DNA from 3 places in the Natranaerobius trueperi genome. Region 3 is predicted to be linked to each of the others. Evidence: riboswitches for the same ligand, from Rfam matches in the RefSeq annotation. Region 3 holds a riboswitch; each other region holds the start of a gene.
The links. A riboswitch is a leader RNA that binds a small molecule or an ion and turns the genes downstream of it on or off. The one in region 3 is predicted to bind cyclic di-GMP.

Region 1: it holds a riboswitch for cyclic di-GMP, as region 3 does, so the genes downstream of both, CDO51_RS06170 (PAS domain S-box protein) here and CDO51_RS00060 (methyl-accepting chemotaxis protein) in region 3, are expected to answer to the same signal.
Region 2: it holds a riboswitch for cyclic di-GMP, as region 3 does, so the genes downstream of both, CDO51_RS08705 (hypothetical protein) here and CDO51_RS00060 (methyl-accepting chemotaxis protein) in region 3, are expected to answer to the same signal.

The regions. Positions count from the first base shown of each region.
Region 1 covers NZ_NIQC01000011.1:8,560-14,785, reverse strand. Annotated here, with positions in the region: gene CDO51_RS06180 (DUF7507 domain-containing protein) at 1-1,058, shown strand, start outside; gene CDO51_RS06175 (glycosyltransferase) at 1,145-2,434, opposite strand; cyclic di-GMP riboswitch class I at 2,743-2,830, shown strand; gene CDO51_RS06170 (PAS domain S-box protein) at 2,910-5,600, shown strand; gene CDO51_RS06165 (methyl-accepting chemotaxis protein) at 5,798-6,226, opposite strand, start outside.
Region 2 covers NZ_NIQC01000019.1:83-4,950, reverse strand. Annotated here, with positions in the region: gene CDO51_RS08715 (TIR domain-containing protein) at 326-829, shown strand; gene CDO51_RS08710 (SIR2 family protein) at 863-2,299, shown strand; cyclic di-GMP riboswitch class I at 2,620-2,704, shown strand; gene CDO51_RS08705 (hypothetical protein) at 2,746-3,981, shown strand; gene CDO51_RS08700 (hypothetical protein) at 4,480-4,734, shown strand.
Region 3 covers NZ_NIQC01000001.1:16,377-22,602, forward strand. Annotated here, with positions in the region: gene CDO51_RS00060 (methyl-accepting chemotaxis protein) at 5-1,999, opposite strand; cyclic di-GMP riboswitch class I at 2,202-2,284, opposite strand; gene CDO51_RS00065 (epoxyqueuosine reductase) at 2,829-3,674, opposite strand; gene CDO51_RS00070 (heavy metal translocating P-type ATPase) at 3,788-6,226, opposite strand, start outside.

The sequences.
Region 1 (6,226 bases), on a different contig from region 3:
TAAGCAATGGTAGATTCGTTGGTGGTTGGTACTCACTTACAACACAATTCAGCATGACATCTGGTACAGCTGGTGTCTATGTATCACCTAACCCAGAAACTTTAGTAGCCCCTGCCATTGATGTAGAAAAATTGGTTTCCCCTGATGAAGGTACTACCTTTGTTGATGCTGATACACCACCGGGACCGAATATTCCGCAAGGTACTGACCCTATTTACAGGTATTTAGTAACAAATACTGGGAATGTGCCACTCGAAAACATTACACTAATTGACAGCATACTCGGAGCAATCACTATTCCAACTACAACTTTAGATCCCGGTGAATCATTTACAGTTGATGTAACTGGTACTTGGGCTGAAGGTGAGCAAGTTAATTTAGCAACTGCAACTGGTGAATTTGAAGATATTACTGTAACTGATGAGGATCCTGCCCATTATGTAGGATTCATTGAAGCAGAACCTGCCATTGACGTAGAAAAATTCATTTCCGCTGATGGTGGTACTACTTTCTTTGACGCTGATACACCACCGGGACCGAACATTCCTCAAGGTACTAATCCTGTTTACAGGTATTTAGTAACAAATACTGGAAATATAGGGTTAGAGGATATCACTTTAACAGATGATATATTAGGACCAATTACCATACCAACCACAACTCTTGCTCCTGGTGAGTCATTTACAGTTGATGTAACTGGTACTTGGGCTGAAGAACAGCAAGTTAATTTAGCAACTGCAACTGGTGAATTTGAAGATATTACTGTAACTGATGAAGATCCAGCTCATTATGTAGGAGTAGTTGAAGAAGAACCTGCTATAGATGTAGAAAAGATCGTATCTGTTGACGGAGGCAATACTTTTGAAGCTGCACCGTCACCTCCAGGACCTACACTACCAGAAGGAGTAGATCCTATCTTTAGATATATTGTCACCAATACTGGTAATGTGCCACTTGAAAACATTACACTAACTGATAGTGTACTCGGAGCAATCACAATACCAACTACAACATTAGCTCCTGGTGAGTCATTTACAGTTGATGTAACTGGAAATTAGTCGACAGTTATAGTAGCATTTTGCTAGCTCTAATATAATTAATATATCTCTAACTGGCTCCCTTGATTAGTCAAGGGAGCCTTTCTTTATTTATTTGGATGCAACAAAGGTTCTAATTGGTTATACCATACCCACTGGGGGCTGTATTTTTGCCTTGCAAGTGTTTTTGCATAGATCACCGGATTATCTCTCATTAGGTTTACTATTCTAGATGCATGTTCCTTCAAATAGGCCTGTTCACTAGGCTTATATATTTCCTTTGTATCATAACCGAAGTTACGAGCATCCCATCTCATGAAGTATGCCTTTAGCTGCTTACCTAACTCTTCTAATGCTGGAACTGCTTCGTTTAATACTAAAAAGTTACCTCTACTTGAAGCCTCTATAACAGTCAAGCCAAATGATTCAGAATAAGATGGACAAATAAATAAGTTAGATAATGTAAACAATTCTAAAACACTGCTTCGTGGAAACCCTTCAGCATATCCCAAATCGCTTGTAAAGAAAATATCAGTTTTTTCTAATCCGTGACTGTTACCTATATTTTTAATATATGCCTTGTATTTATCGAGGTTAGTATCCATTGACGGAAAATCACAAAAAAGCACTTTAACTTTTAATTCTGTCTGTGCTTTAATAACACCAGCCAAAGAAGCAACTTTTTCAAATCTTTTTCCCGTAGTAAATCTAGCGGGATATACAATAAGAATATCCGGGCTAATTAAATCTACTTGGTCATGAATTGATCTAACTTCTTTACTCATAAAGGATTTTAAGTTTAAGCTATTGTGAACAACACGACACTTTCCTTCCGGCACATTAAATTGTTTAGCTAGAGCTGGTATTCCAGAATAAGTAGGATATACATATGTAGTATTAGGCATTGGTGTATAACGACAAGAAAAAGGCCATTTTGGATTAGACGGTCTATTCACAGGAACCGAATGGGTCATTGCTATAAATTTTATATTCTGTAATTTTTCTTGAACTTTTCTAATGGCAACATTATGAACTAAGTGCCAACCTTGATAGTGAATATCATGCATTATACAAATATCAACATCTAATAACTTTTCCTCTAAATCACTAGCAATAACTTCAACTTCATCATAAAAAGTTTCATGAACTTGACCGTCGGGTTGTGAATAATCATGCCATTGAATTTTATTACCATTAAATTTATTTGTTACTTTAACCCATTCTAGTCTTTCATCTGCATATACACCTTTTCGCTCATCATCATTACAATCTTGTGAAACAATCACTTTTGTTTTTACTCCATTTTTCAAAAGCATTTCTAACTGTTCTGCCACAACATTAACAAGAGAATATGTATGACTAAGACCATTAAACATTGTTAAAATTGCTACTTTCACAATATACCTCCCCTTTAGATTCTAAATCATTAAAATATAAAATATTAAACTCTACATAAAACAAGCCATTTCCTTTTTATGATAATATATGAGAGTCTATTATTTTTTAGAATGGATCTAATAGCTAAAAACTCAAATTTCAAACTAAAGAAAAAGATTAGTTAAATTAGCTACTATCGCTACTAAAAATTTATAATTAGGGCTTAATTCCCAAGGAAAATATTGCTATAATATATAAATAGTACCCTAGCCCCGAATTAAGTCTAGGGCTAGCTTCTTAACTTAACTCACAATCTAATACTTAATTATTATATAAAGGGCAAACTCAACGAAAGTTGAGGACGCAAAGTCATGGGTCTAAGGTGATTAAGTCACTACGATTGCCAAACTGCCGAAAGAACTTTCTTTCGTAAGTTTAGCTAAAGTCCCTTTATTAGGGACTTTTTTATGTTTAAGGTAAAAGGAGGCAATATTAATGTCTTGTCACAGCATTCAAACTATAGATAATCAAGTGATGAAAACCATACTTGATAATACTCAAGACGCTATCTTTTTTATTAGTGTAGAAGGTAATAAGACTTTTCGTTATCTTAGAGCAAACAAAGAGTTTGAAAATAAAGTAGGTGTTAGTTTAAATGATCTAAAAGGAAAAACACCTTATGAACTTTTTAATAAACAAGAAGCTGATTATGTATTAAATAAATACTTACAATGCTGTGAGATAAAAGATGAAGTTTCATATGAAAAGACTTTAGACTTATCTTGGGGAAAAGGTAAGTTTACTACTAAACTTTCACCTATCATAGAAAATAATAAAGTTGTTAAAATAATTGGTATTTCAAGGGATATAACAGATTATAAAAACATTGAAGAACTTACAAAAGCTAAAGAAAAATTAGAAAAAGAAAATAAACATTATAAGTCTCTTCTTGATACTCAATCAGATATAGTAGTCAGGTGGCGACCAGATGCTACTATCACATATGTCAATAAAGCTCATTGTGATCTAATGGGGATGGATAAAGAAGAAATTTTAGGTAAACAATGGTTTGAATTTATTCCGGATGATAGTAAAGAGGAATTAAGAAATGCATATTTTGATATTATTAAAAACCCTAGAAAAGTTTCTTATGAACATCCAGAAATAGGGGCTGGTGGTAAGATATATTGGCAACATAAACTAGTTTATCCTATTTTTGATCACAATGGAGAACTAGTTGAGTTTCAATCTGTAGGACGTGATATAACAGAGAGCAAATGGATGCAAATTAGAAAACAAAGTCAAAATCAAGTGTTAACTGCTTTAACTAAAAGAGATTCATTAAATAATATTTTAGAACTTATTGTAAGATGGTTAGAAAACGAAGATCGAAAGGCTATAGGAGCGGTTATGCTACTAGATGAATCAAAAGAATATCTGTACTGTAAAACAGCCCCTAATCTACCTAGGTTTTTTAGAAAACTTCTTGAAGGTATTAAAGTAAAAGACGGGTCTTTATCTTGCGGTACTGCTGCATATAAGGGAAAACGCGTAATTGTAGATGATATAGAAAAACATCCTTATTGGGCTGACTTCCACAAAATTATAGATAAGGTAGATATAAGATCTTGTTGGTCAGAACCTGTATTTTCATCTGAAGGTGACGTAATAGGAACCTTTGCTATTTATCTTAACGAACCCTATACTCCGACTAACCATGACCTAGAACGACTTAAAATAGCAGCTGACCTTGTTAGTTTAGCTGTTACCCATAAAATGTCAGAAGAAAAACTTAAACTTAACGAACGAAAATTTAAAAGTTTTGTAGAAAATGCAAGCGATATAGTTCTTACAGTAAATGATAAAGGAGTAATTACTTATGTTTCACCTAACTGGAAACAACTATTAGGACATAACCCAACAGAGGTAATTGGTAAAACAGCAGATGAGTTTATCCATCCTGAAGATTTAGAAACTTTTTTCAAAAAACTAAAAAAATTAATAGAGACCGGGAACCTAGATGAGGAAGTTGAGTACAGAATTAAACATAAAAACGGAACCTGGAAGTGGCATGCTTCAACTATTAATATTCTTGGACAAAATAAGGAAAATACTGATTTATTAGGGATAGCAAGAGATGTTACAGAACGTAAACAAGCTGAAGAAAAAATACGGTATTTAAGCTTTCATGATAATCTTACAGGACTTTATAATAGAGCTTATCTAGAAGAAAAAATGAAAAAATTTGATACTGAAACTCACTTACCATTAAGTGTTATAATGATCGATCTAAATGGTCTTAAACTAGTAAATGATACTTATGGCCATTTTCCTGGTGATAATATGTTAAAAAGTGCAGCTAAAGTATTGAAAGATTCTTCACGTAAAGACGATTTTATAGCTCGCTGGGGCGGAGATGAATTTGTTATCTTGTTACCTAACACTTCAAAGGAAGATGCGAATAAAGTCTGTAAAAGAATTTTTGAAAATTGTAAGAAAGTTTATGTCAAAAATGTACCTATCTCTTTAGCAGTGGGTACTGCTACAAAGAGTAATATAGGCAAAGATTTAAAACTAACTCTAAAAGAAGCAGAAGATAAAATGTATAAACAAAAGCTAGCTGTTAGTCAAAGTGCTAGAAGTACAGTTTTAAAGACTCTCATAAAAACCTTAGAATCTAAAAGCTTTGAAACTAAAATACATACTCAATGTATGGAAAAGGCTGCATTCAAAATTGGTAAAAAGTTAGATCTTTCAGATTCAGAACTCAAAAGGTTAAGCTTACTTATCTCTTTACATGATATCGGTAAAATAAATATACCAGAAGAAGTATTAACTAAAAAAGAACCTTTAACCCAAAAAGAAAGAGAAAGTATAAAAAAACATCCAATTACGGGTTACAGAATAGCTTTAGCAACTGAAGAGTTCTCTCATATAGCAGAAGAGATATTAAATCACCATGAACGGTGGGATGGTTCTGGTTACCCGAACGGTAATAAAGGAGAAGACATTCCTCTACTTGCAAGGATAACTTCTATAGTTGATGCTTATGAAGTAATGACAAATGGTCGACCCTACAAAAAAACCTTAACTCAACAAGAGATCAAAGCAGAACTAAAGCGTTGTGCTGGTACTCAATTTGATCCTAGGTTAGTAAAAACATTTCTAGAAGTTTTAGAAGACTAACTTTATAACACCTTAGTTGGTATCAGTATATTTCTGATACCAACTTAAAAATCTCACCCAATATTCCCCTTTTAAGGGTTAGTAGCATAAAAAAAAGACACCAACCGCATTTAACGATTGGTGCCAGATGTTTTTTCTTTTGCCGCTGTCTTCTTGACAGGGGCAGTTCAAATTAGTGAAGCTTTTTTATTATTTAACTAAGTATTAAACTTGTTAGTGATGCTTTGTAACTGATCACCTAACTCAGCTAGTGAATCTGATGTACTAGATACTTCATCTGCAGCAGAAGCCTGTTCTTCTGAACTAGCTGCTAAATTATCTGAAAGGGAATTTACTCTCTCTGTTATCTCTTCTATTTCTTTTAGGGCATTAACAATCTGTTCACTCGAAGAAGACAGTGACTCTGCTGTAAAAGTAGTTTCTTCTATTCTATTAGATATTTCATTTATTGATTCTGCTATAGATTTGAAGTTATCTGCTCCTCCTGTTACCACCTGAGTTCCAGACTCAACTTTTTCTTTATTTTCATACATTGACTCTACTACATCATCAGTTTTAGATTGTATTTCTGTAATTATTCCAGTTACTTTTTCTGTAGCTTCTTTAGACTCTTCTGCTAACTTTCT
Region 2 (4,868 bases), on a different contig from region 3:
GTGAACTAATAGCTAATGATCTTCTTAATTAATGAAACCGAAATATAAACTTAAGCCACTTATTACTCAGCGGTAGCCTTTTATAATTGCTACTGCTTAATTTTTTTACTATATAAACAACTAATTTTAACAAGTATTGTATAAAAGATCCAAATTTGTTAAAAGGAATTAGATTAGAAAATGAAGAATTTTACATATAAATAAGATCTTGGATTTAGATAGTATCATCTTACTTATATTTTACGAGCTATAAGGAGTAAAATATAAAAAGCAATTTGAATTCAAAAATCCAAGATAACATCACTTTACAAGGAGGTTCATTTTGATGGCACGGAGAGTGTTTTACAGTTTTCATTACAAACCTGATAATTGGCGAGCTGCACAGGTGAGAAATATGGGTGTTATTGAGGGAAATAAACCAGTTTCAGACAACCAATGGGAACAAATTAAGAAAAGCGGAGATCAGGCCATTGAAGATTGGATTGATGAACAACTGTATGGAAAATCATGTACTGTAGTTCTAATTGGAGAAAAAACTGCTGGTAGAAAATGGATTAAACGTGAAATCAAGAAATCATGGGAAAAGGGAAAAGGTCTATTTGGAATTTATATCCACAACCTAAAGGATTATAAAGGTGATCAATCAAAAAAAGGTAAAAATCCTTTTGAGGACTTTAATGTTGAATTTGAAGATAAAACAGTTAAGCTATCGAGCTTAGTAAAGGCTTACGATCCTCCTTATAAGAATAGCAAAAATGTTTACGACTATATTTATAATAACTTACAAGATTGGGTTGAAGAAGCAATAGAAACCAGAAATAATTATTAACAACTTTTAGCACAACAAAAGGGTGGTATCGGTATGGTTGCAACTATTAAAGAATTTGAAAAAGATTTTTTAAAAGCTATTAGGGATGGAAATGCAGCAATTTTTGCGGGAGCTGGTCTATCTAGACCATCGGGGTATTTAGATTGGAGAAGTCTTTTAAAAGAAATTGCTGACGACCTAGGGCTAGATATAGATAAAGAAGAAGATTTAATTGCAGTAGCTCAATATCATTATAATGAAAAAGGCCAAAACAGAAATAAAATCAACCAAAAAATTTTAGAAGAATTTACTAAAGAGGTTAAATCTAACGAAAATCTTGATATATTAACCCGTTTACCTATCCAAACGTATTGGACAACAAACTATGATACTTTAATTGAGGATTCAATTGAAGATAAAAACAGAAAACCTGATATTAAAATAACTCAAGAAAATTTAGCATTAAATGTTTCTGACAGAGATGCTATAATATATAAAATGCATGGTGATGTTAGAACTCCAGAAAATGCTGTTGTAACGAAGGATGATTATGAGACTTTTAATTTGAATAGACAACTATTTTCTACAAATTTACAAGGAGATTTAATATCAAAGACATTCTTATTTATAGGATTTAGCTTTGAAGATCCAAATCTCGCTTATATTCTGAGTAGAATACGTATTTTGTTAGGTGAAAACAGGCGTGATCATTATTGTTTTTTTAAAAAAGTACAACCTACAGATTACAAAAATGATGAAGATTATAAATATGACTTAATTAAGCAAGAATTAAAATGTAACGATTTAAAACGTTATTCCATAAATGCAATTCTAGTAGACGATTATTCAGAGATTACAGAAATACTCAGAGGTATTGAATTTAAAACAAAACTAAAAAACATTTTTATATCTGGAAGTGCAGAAGAATACGGTATATTTGAAAAATATGATGCAACTAACTTTATGTATAATATGTCTAAAGAATTAATAAGTCAAGATTTTAGGGTTATTTCAGGTTTTGGTATTGGAGTAGGTAGTTATATAATTAACGGGGCACTAGAAGAAATATACGATAGTAAATTTAAAAAAATAGATGATTATTTAACTTTGAAACCTTTTCCTCAAGTTTCTTCTAGTCATAAAGACTTAAAGGAACTTTGGACAGAATATCGAAAAAACTTGATTTATGAATCAGGTGTGGCTATTTTTATATTTGGAAACAAAAAAAATGATACTGGTATAATTAATGCAGCAGGAGTCTTTGAAGAGTTTGAAATAGCAAAAGAATATAATAAAATAATTATTCCAATTGGTTCTACTGGGTATGCTGCTAAAGAGATATTACAAGAGGTAAAATCTAACTTAGACAAATATTGGTATCTAAAAGATTCAATACAAATTCTTGAAAACGAAAGTAATGGTCAAAAACTAATTAACGAAATTATTAACATATTATCTCATGTTTTATCTTATAATATAGAAATAAAGTAATAGAATAGTTTTTGTTAAGTTTTATGTATACTTACTGTAGATGATTGTAATAAGCTTATTTAAGGGAAAGATGATGTTAAAGCAAAGGGAAAAACGAACCGTGGGAAATATCTTTTATCACAACAAATTGTTCTGAAGGCTAACCCCCTTCGGTCCTTGTATAGCAAGGGCTGGAGGGGGTTTTTAATATTTTCCATTACTCTTGATAGGTGCTATTAACAAAACAACAGTGGTAGCAATGAAAATTAAATATAAAAAATCTTGTTCAAGGGGGTGATGAAGAAAAAAACACACAGCAAAGTATTTAATACTTACTTAAAAATTGAAAAAGGCAAACCTATCGAAAGATAGGGACGCAAAGCCATAGGACCTTTCTTTCAAAAGAATGGTAGCCTGGCCGCCAATTAATTTAATGAAACAAAAAAATTAATTGGAGGGATATTTAAATGAAAAGGTTAAGTATAGTTTTAGCTTTATCGATGGTGTTTGTACTTATGATGTCTGGAGGAGCAATGGCAAATAATGATGACCCAATATCTAATATTTTGGAATCAGAAATTGAAGTTACAGAAGTAGATGAAGACATAGATGTGAATATTGAAAGACTAGTGGTTCATACTAGCCTTTACGAGGGATATAGCTTTGAATTCACGTTAGATAATGCAACAATATGCGAAGTCGATGATGTTAAAATAAACTTATATAGAGATGATAGTAAACTAGCTACCAATGAATTGGATAGTTGGGAAGAGTTAGACGATGAATCAGGATTATCATCACCTTTTGCTCCATTTGGAAGTTTTGATTATGAAGAAGATGGCTATTGGGAAAATACTTGGCATGATTCACGTTTTTTAGTTCCAGATGAAGGTGAAGTTATTGTTACAATTAATGATGAAGATTATGAAGAAACCATTGACGTAGACCTTGACAGTGATGCGGAAGCTTTCTTACCTGATGAAGATGATATAGAACTAGAAAGATTATCAGGTGTTAGCGATGGTTATAGTTATGAAGTAGTTTTTAATGGTTTTGATTCAAGCCATCTAGACGAATTAGATTTAAACATATACGGAGAGAATGAAAAGCTAGCAACTAATACAGCAACCGACGATTTTTTTGCGTTAGAAGAAAACGACTGGTCATCTCCTATTAGATTCCCGACAACATATGAATATGACGATGATAACTACTGGAATAATGAATGGCATGAATCAACGTTGATTTTAGCAGAAGATGCAGAGTTAATCATAGATGGTGGAGAAATAGAAGTTAAGTGGGAAGATGTACTTGAAAATGAGGATAGAATTTCATTCCCCGAAGAACCAGTTCAACTTTCATGGACCTTAGATGACTCTGTAAATGTTGATAAAGGAGACGAACTCACCTTTGATGTGGAAGCAGAAGTTGCAGAAAATGTTAACTGGGTTGATGATGTAAGGTATGTAATCGAAGTTGAGAAAGACGATATTGAAGAGAATGATTTTGATATCATAAAAATAGATGAAGTTGAAGATCTTGAGGGTATAATGGAAACATTTGATTATGAAGATGGTAAAGCGACAGGTAACTGGGGACCAGATGGATTTACTTTAGAAGAGACCAAAAAAACAGAGTTTAAAGTTGAATTTAATGAAAAAGGTACTTATGATCTTACTGTTTATGCAATACAAGTTGAATAAAAGATAAGACAGCACAGAGGGTCCCGTTCAAACGGGGCCCTTCTTTGTTTGCCCTACATGAACGGTAGCTAGGCGGTGAAAGTCCGCTACAGGCTTGGTGGTAGGAACTGTTAGCAGATGGCAAGGGCGTCCATCGTGAGGTGGAGTCTGAAGGAAGCCTAATGCAAAATCTCGGTCTGACGAACAGAAACCACATACAAGGCATATGTGGGGTGGATAAGTGTGCATAACAAAACAAAATCCACTACCACCCGAACTCTACGGTGTAAATGTGGCAGATACATGAGAGGAAAGTTACCGTTCTTAACAGGGGAGGTCTTACGGGGGTTGCCGACAAGAGGTTTTAACCAACAACCCACAGCGACAAATCGTGCAGTGATGCACGGTTGAACCGTAAGAAGTCAGCAGAGGTCATAGTACCGGAGACGGGAAGGACCGAACAATGGTAGTCTTTTAAACTAGAGAGAAGGTGAGATAGTGCAAAGAGAGCAGAAAACTGTGAAAACAGGCTTCCCTTGCGAGGGTATGGCAGAACCAGAGAGTACCAAGGGAGCGCGGAGTACTAGCTCACTGGAACCTAGTGAGAAAGACAGTGCAGAAAGCTTACTTGATAAATTAATGCATACAGGGAATTTAAATGAAGCCTACAAAAGAGTAAAGCAAAACAGAGGAGCGGCAGGCGTTGACGGGATGACAGTCGATGAGCTAATGCCATACTTAAAAGAAAATAAGGACGCAGTAAGCGTCAAATAGCACCCACATTTCGAGGATGTCCTGAATTTTGTGTAAATGGTATCTCTCTTAATAAATTTACTTACTAGTTTCATCCCTATTTTCTCGATCAAGATTAGATTTATACCTCAATACGGTAATTCTGGTTTGAGTCG
Region 3 (6,226 bases):
TTTGCTATTTCACTTTAAACTTTTGTATCAGGGTATTAAGATTTTCAGCCATTTCCGCTTGATTTTGAGCTACTTCTGCTACTTCTTGGACTGAGTTAGTCACTTCAGTAATATTATTTGAAATATCAGAAACACCCGCTGAACCTTGTTGTGATTGTGATGCTAGTTGTTCTAGAGCTTTATTAATTTGATCTATGGATTCACTAATTTCTGCATTGCTTTCTACAAAGTCTTCTGTTAGGTTTTTTATCATTTCAGCATCACTTAAATATTTGTCTCCCGTTTCAACTATTTTTTCATAATCATCTTTTACTCTTTCGTCTATAAACTCAAGTACACCATTTGATGTTTCAGAAATATTACTGAAAGCATTTTGAACTTTTTGGATTGTATCCTGTATTTTATCTACAGTTTGATTAGATTGTTCAGCTAGTTTTCTTATTTCATTTGCAACAACAGAAAAACCTTGACCATGCTCACCTGCTCGAGCAGCTTCAATTGAAGCATTTAACGCAAGTAAATTAGTTTGTGCTGCTATATCAGAAATGTCTTCAGTCATCTCAACAATCTCTTCTACAACCTTACCTTCCTCTATAGCTTGTTTAATTTCTTCTTGTTTTTCACTGTAAATTGATTCTGCCTCTTCTTTAGATTGAACAGAGTTTGTTTTCATTTCATTAGCCCGCTGTCGAATTTCCTTTGCAGATTCATTGCCCTCTTTCGCTTTTTCATTAAGCTTTTTTATGGCATCTTGAATCTGCTCACCAGAAGCACTAACTTCTTCAACAGAAGATGTTGATTCTTCAAGTCCTGAAGCAACTTGTTCTGTATTAGCACTAATACTTTGATTTTTAGATGATATTTCTTCTACATTTGCTGAAAGTTCTTCACTACCTGAATGTAGGTCTTCAGCGTTTTTAGATACTTCTTTCATCATTTCTCGTAAGTTTTCACCCATTTCATCAAAAGCTTTAGCCAGTTTTCCTGTTTCATCTTTTTTGTTGAGTAATTTTTGAGGTATACTCTCGCTTAAATCCCCTGTTGCCATTGTTTGGGCAAAATTCGTTGCTGTTGTTATTGGTTTGGATATAACTTGTCCAATATATAATCCAACTACTAAACCAATTAATACTATAATAATAGAAGCTATTATTATTCCAGTTTGCATGGCATTTAAACCACCAAGCACATCCTCTTCTATTGCACCAATCCCTACGGTCCAACCAGTTAAATACATAGGTTCAACACCTATATATCTAGTTATACCTTCATGTTCATAGTCTATAACTCCACTTCTACCCATACCTAACTCTTGAAAGGCATTACTTACACCATCTAATTCACCATATGATTCATCAAAGATGCTAATTTGATCTAATACAAAGTCTCTATCTGGATGAGAAAAGATTGTCCCATCTTCTCCTAGTACAAATGCATATCCTTCATCACCATACCCTAAATCATCAGTTATAGCATTTAGAGCATCACCATCTCTTCTAGCAACTATAGCACCAACTATTTCTTCACCATCATATATCGGGACTGAATATAATAGTTCAGGTTCATTAGATACCCTACTTATCATAACATCTGATATGTGCGATTCACCATTAAGTACCCTCTGTGCATACTCTCTATCTCCTATATATTCTTCTGCTCCACTTTCCGCAAATCTTATCGTACCATCAGTATCTAATATTCCAATATCTAAAAAATTCATTCTCTTTACATCATCTTGTAGTGCTTCTTGTTGTAATTCCCAGTCCATTGATTCAACATCTTCACGTCGAGTTATTTCTTCTAAAACTTCTAACCTACTTTCAATTGTTGCTTCAACTCTTTCAGCACTTCCTTGAGCAATATATTGAAGTGATTCTTCAGCATCGCTTACCACTGTATTAGTACTAATATAAAGACTAAAACCCCCTAAAGCAATGCAAGATACCAATAAAAGTACAGAAATTGCTAAGCCTATCTTCTTACCGATTGTTATAGTCATGTTTGACCTCCTTATCTAATGTTTGTTTTTCAATTCATATAAGGTACTCTTTAAGTTATATTTATAAATATCCCCTCCAAATGATTTATATATGTGTGAATTAATTCACACATATTAAGTTTTGTTTTCTAAAACAAAATAATAGCTTGAACACGTGTCGTTATCTCTAATTTAAAAAATAGATTTTGTTATAGTATTTGCCATATTTAACCCGACTATCTTTATAACATATAAAGACTCATGACTTTGCGTTCCTATCGCACGATAGGTTTGCACTTTTTAAGAATTTATCAAATGAAAAAAAACTAAGCACATATAATTTCTGGTTATATACATAAATTCCTCTAGTGCTAGAGTCACAATTTGTCAATTTATAGAAAGTTTTTTACTATTTTGTTGTAATATTCTATCTATATTTTGCTATCAAATCATGGAGTATCATTAAATACTATTCTTCACTTGTGCCGTCAAAATAAAGTTAGAGAACTTAGATGTTGGGTCACTTAATGGCTCATCATTGGCTAGAGGGAAAATTTCTGTAGGTCAATTACTAGCTTTAAGGGTCACCTGCGATCTACAAAGGTCAAGCCACCTTCATGGCAGGTTCCTTATGGGGTTATGTGGGGTCGGGAGATTTCATATAGCTCTGTAAAAAGGGAGCTGTCATGGTCCAGGGTAAGGTTAGTGTGGGTTCCGGAAGGGCTCTTTTTTTGTTTAATGAGAAACTCACGTTTCATTAAGTTTCATTCTTCAAAAAAAATGACCTCTGTTTATTACAGAGATCATCTTCTAAATAGTCTAACTATCCATTCTACTCTATTAAATATTGCTAATCTTTTCTTAAGTTACTAACCGGATTTATAAAAGAACATGGTACTCCACTCATACACTTACCACAGGCATCTTTTTTGTTCTTTTCTAAAATCTGATTATAACACTTTTCTGCATCACAAAAATAAGAGTCATCTTTATAATAAAAAGAATCATTAGGACATTTTATAACACATTTCTTACATGTTCCATTGTATTTATATAAACAGTTTTCAACTTGCTTGTTTTCCTTATTGCTAGGTTCTATAGCTAAATTTGTAACAATACTACCAAATCTTCCACAACAACCTTTATCAGTTATCAACATATTGTTTAAACCAAAAGTCCCAAGACCAGCTATATGAGCTACATGGCGAATTGACCAATCACTAGTTAAGTTTTCTTTTTCAAATTTCGGACTAGATGGAGGAAAAGAAGTTCCCTCGCCACCAAGCTCTTGAATCTTTTTAATTAAGCTGTCATTTAGATCATTAATTAAATTATTAGTATCATTAGTTAACTGATACCATAAATTAGAAGGTTCTATAGCTTCGGGTGTTCTGACATTACTCTTCACAATTTGTTTATCAAAAGGTATAAAATAAGTTATAACAGTTTTAGCATCTTCTAAAAAGTCTTTAGGCAGAAGATGATGAGGACCTACAATTTTTTTGAGATCTTGAAATTTCTCATCTTTTGCACTTGCAAAAGCTACTTCTGGCTCACCCCAGGGTGAGTTAGAACCATTAGAATTATCATTTATATACGGATAGTTTTTAACATCATATTTACTGTAATTAGCTACATATTCTTTTATATGACTAATAATGATGTCTTGTTCGTTCATTTTTTTCTTATTTTGCAATTAAAACACCTCCAGAGTCTAATATCAGAATGAATAACAGTTCACAAAGCTACCACTATTTTAGTATACCCTATTTTGATTGGTTTTCAAATGATCTTAAATATAACTTTTGGCTATTCTTCCTCTATAGCAGGTCTTGGAGGAGAGATATCCATTTTCTTCAACCTTATAGAATTAAGTATCACATTTATAGAACTAAAGGCCATAGCTGCGGCACCAATAATTGGGTGAAGTAGTCCGAAAAAAGCTAGTGGAATAGCAACTGCGTTATAAAACCATGCCCAAAAATAGTTTTCTTTAATCTTTCTAAAAGTAGATCTAGATAATTTTATACCAGATACTACAGCACTTAAATCCCCTCGTATCAAAGTAATATCAGCAGCTTCTATAGCTACATCTGTACCAGTTCCGATAGCTATTCCTACATCAGCTTGTTTTAAAGCTGGTGCGTCGTTAATACCATCACCTACCATAGCCACAAGTCCATGTTCTTTTTGTAACCTTTTAATTTCTTCTACCTTTTCATCAGGTAGTACATTAGATACAGTTCTACTAATACCAACTTCTTTTGCTATAGCATCAGCTGTTCGATCATTATCACCTGTAATCATACAAGTAGTATGACCCATCTTTTCTATTTCCTCTATAGCTTTTTTAGAATCTTCCTTTAATGTATCAGAAACAGCTATGATACCTAGTAATTCACCAGATACCGACACTAACATAGCTGTTTTAGCTTCTTTTTCTAGCTGAGTCATTTCATCTTCTAACATAGACACATCTATACCTTCATCTGTCATTAGCTTTCTACTTCCTACTAAAACCTCTTTATCATCAACAAGTCCTTGTACACCTTTACCAGTTACAGACGAAAACTTTTCAGCTTTAGCTAATTGAAATCCTTTTTCTTTAGCTTCTTCTTTTGCTTTAATAGTAATAGCTTCACCTAAAGGATGTTCACTAGAAGCCTCTAGACTACCACCAAAATAAATTATATCTTGTTCACTATAACCATCTACAGGAATTATATCAGTAACCTCTGGTTCACCTTTAGTGATAGTTCCAGTCTTGTCAAAAGCTATCATATCGATATCTTTCATCATTTGAATAGATTCACCATTTCTAATTAACACACCATGTTCTGCACCTAAACCACTACCTACCATTAAAGCTGTCGGTGTAGCAAGTCCTAGCGCACAAGGACATGAAATAACTAACACAGCTGTTGCAGCTAAAAATGCTAGTGTAAATTGTGGTGCATCAGGATTTACCCATGGTAAAAATTCAGATGCTTGTGTAATGATACCTACAAAAAAGTCTGGAAAAACAAGCCAACTAGAAAAAGCAGCTAAAGCAATTATAATAACTGCTGGTACGAAATAACCCGTAACACGATCAGCAAATTCTTGAATAGGTACTTTCGTACCTTGTGCTTCTTCAACCATCTTAATTACTTGAGATAAGAAGGTATCTTTACCTACCTTAGTAGCTTCAACTTGAAGTGTTCCTTGTTTATTTACAGTTGCTCCGATAACTTCATCACCAGCTGTTCTTTCAACAGGAAGTGACTCACCTGTAGCCATAGATTCATCTATAAAACTATGACCTTCTACTACTATTCCATCAGTAGGTATTTTCTCTCCAGGTTTTACTACCATTACATCACCTAGTTTTACATCATCTATTGGGATATCTACTTCCTCACCATTTCTAATTACCCTTGCTTCTTTAGCTCCCATTTCAAGTAACCTTTTAATAGCTTCAGAAGCTCTACCCTTTGCTTTTGCCTCTAAAAAACGTCCTACTAAATGTAGTGTTAGGATAGTAGCTGCCATTTCGATAAAAGTAGTAATCGGAAACCAAAAACCAAGAAAACTAAGTAAATATGGAATAAGTGAACCCATTGTAACTAATGTATCCATATTAGCAGTTAAGTTTCTTAAGTTATTAAGAGTTGCTTTATGAGTCTCTCTGCCAGCTATAAATATTACAGGAAACCCTAAAATAGCACTAATCGCAAAATAATAAGGAATCTCAAACAAAAACATATGAATCATCATTAAAACCATTAATGGTCCAGTAAAAGCTACTCCAAACCACATACGAAATGAAGCTTCTTTTGCTTTTTTTTCAGCTTGGCTTTCTTCAGATATCATACTTTCCTTAGCTAGTTCTTCTACTTCATACCCAAGTTCTAAAATAGAATCATTAATAGCTTTCACATTTGTTATTTTAGGATCATAAATAACATAAGCCTTTTCAGTAGTTAAATTAACATTGGCTTCTACTACCCCTGGTAATCTATTTAGCCCATCTCTAACTCTTTTTTGACAAGCTGCACAAGTCATACCACCAATAGATAAAGTAACCTCTTCTTTATCCTCTTTATCATCATCTTTTGATTCTAACTCACCTTTATATCCTACTTTTTCGATAGCTTTTAATAGATCTTTTTTAGAAACTACATCAGGGTCATATTTAATAGTTGCTTTTTCTGTTGCAAAATTTACATTAACTTCTTTTATCCCATCCATTTTTCTTAAATTATCTTC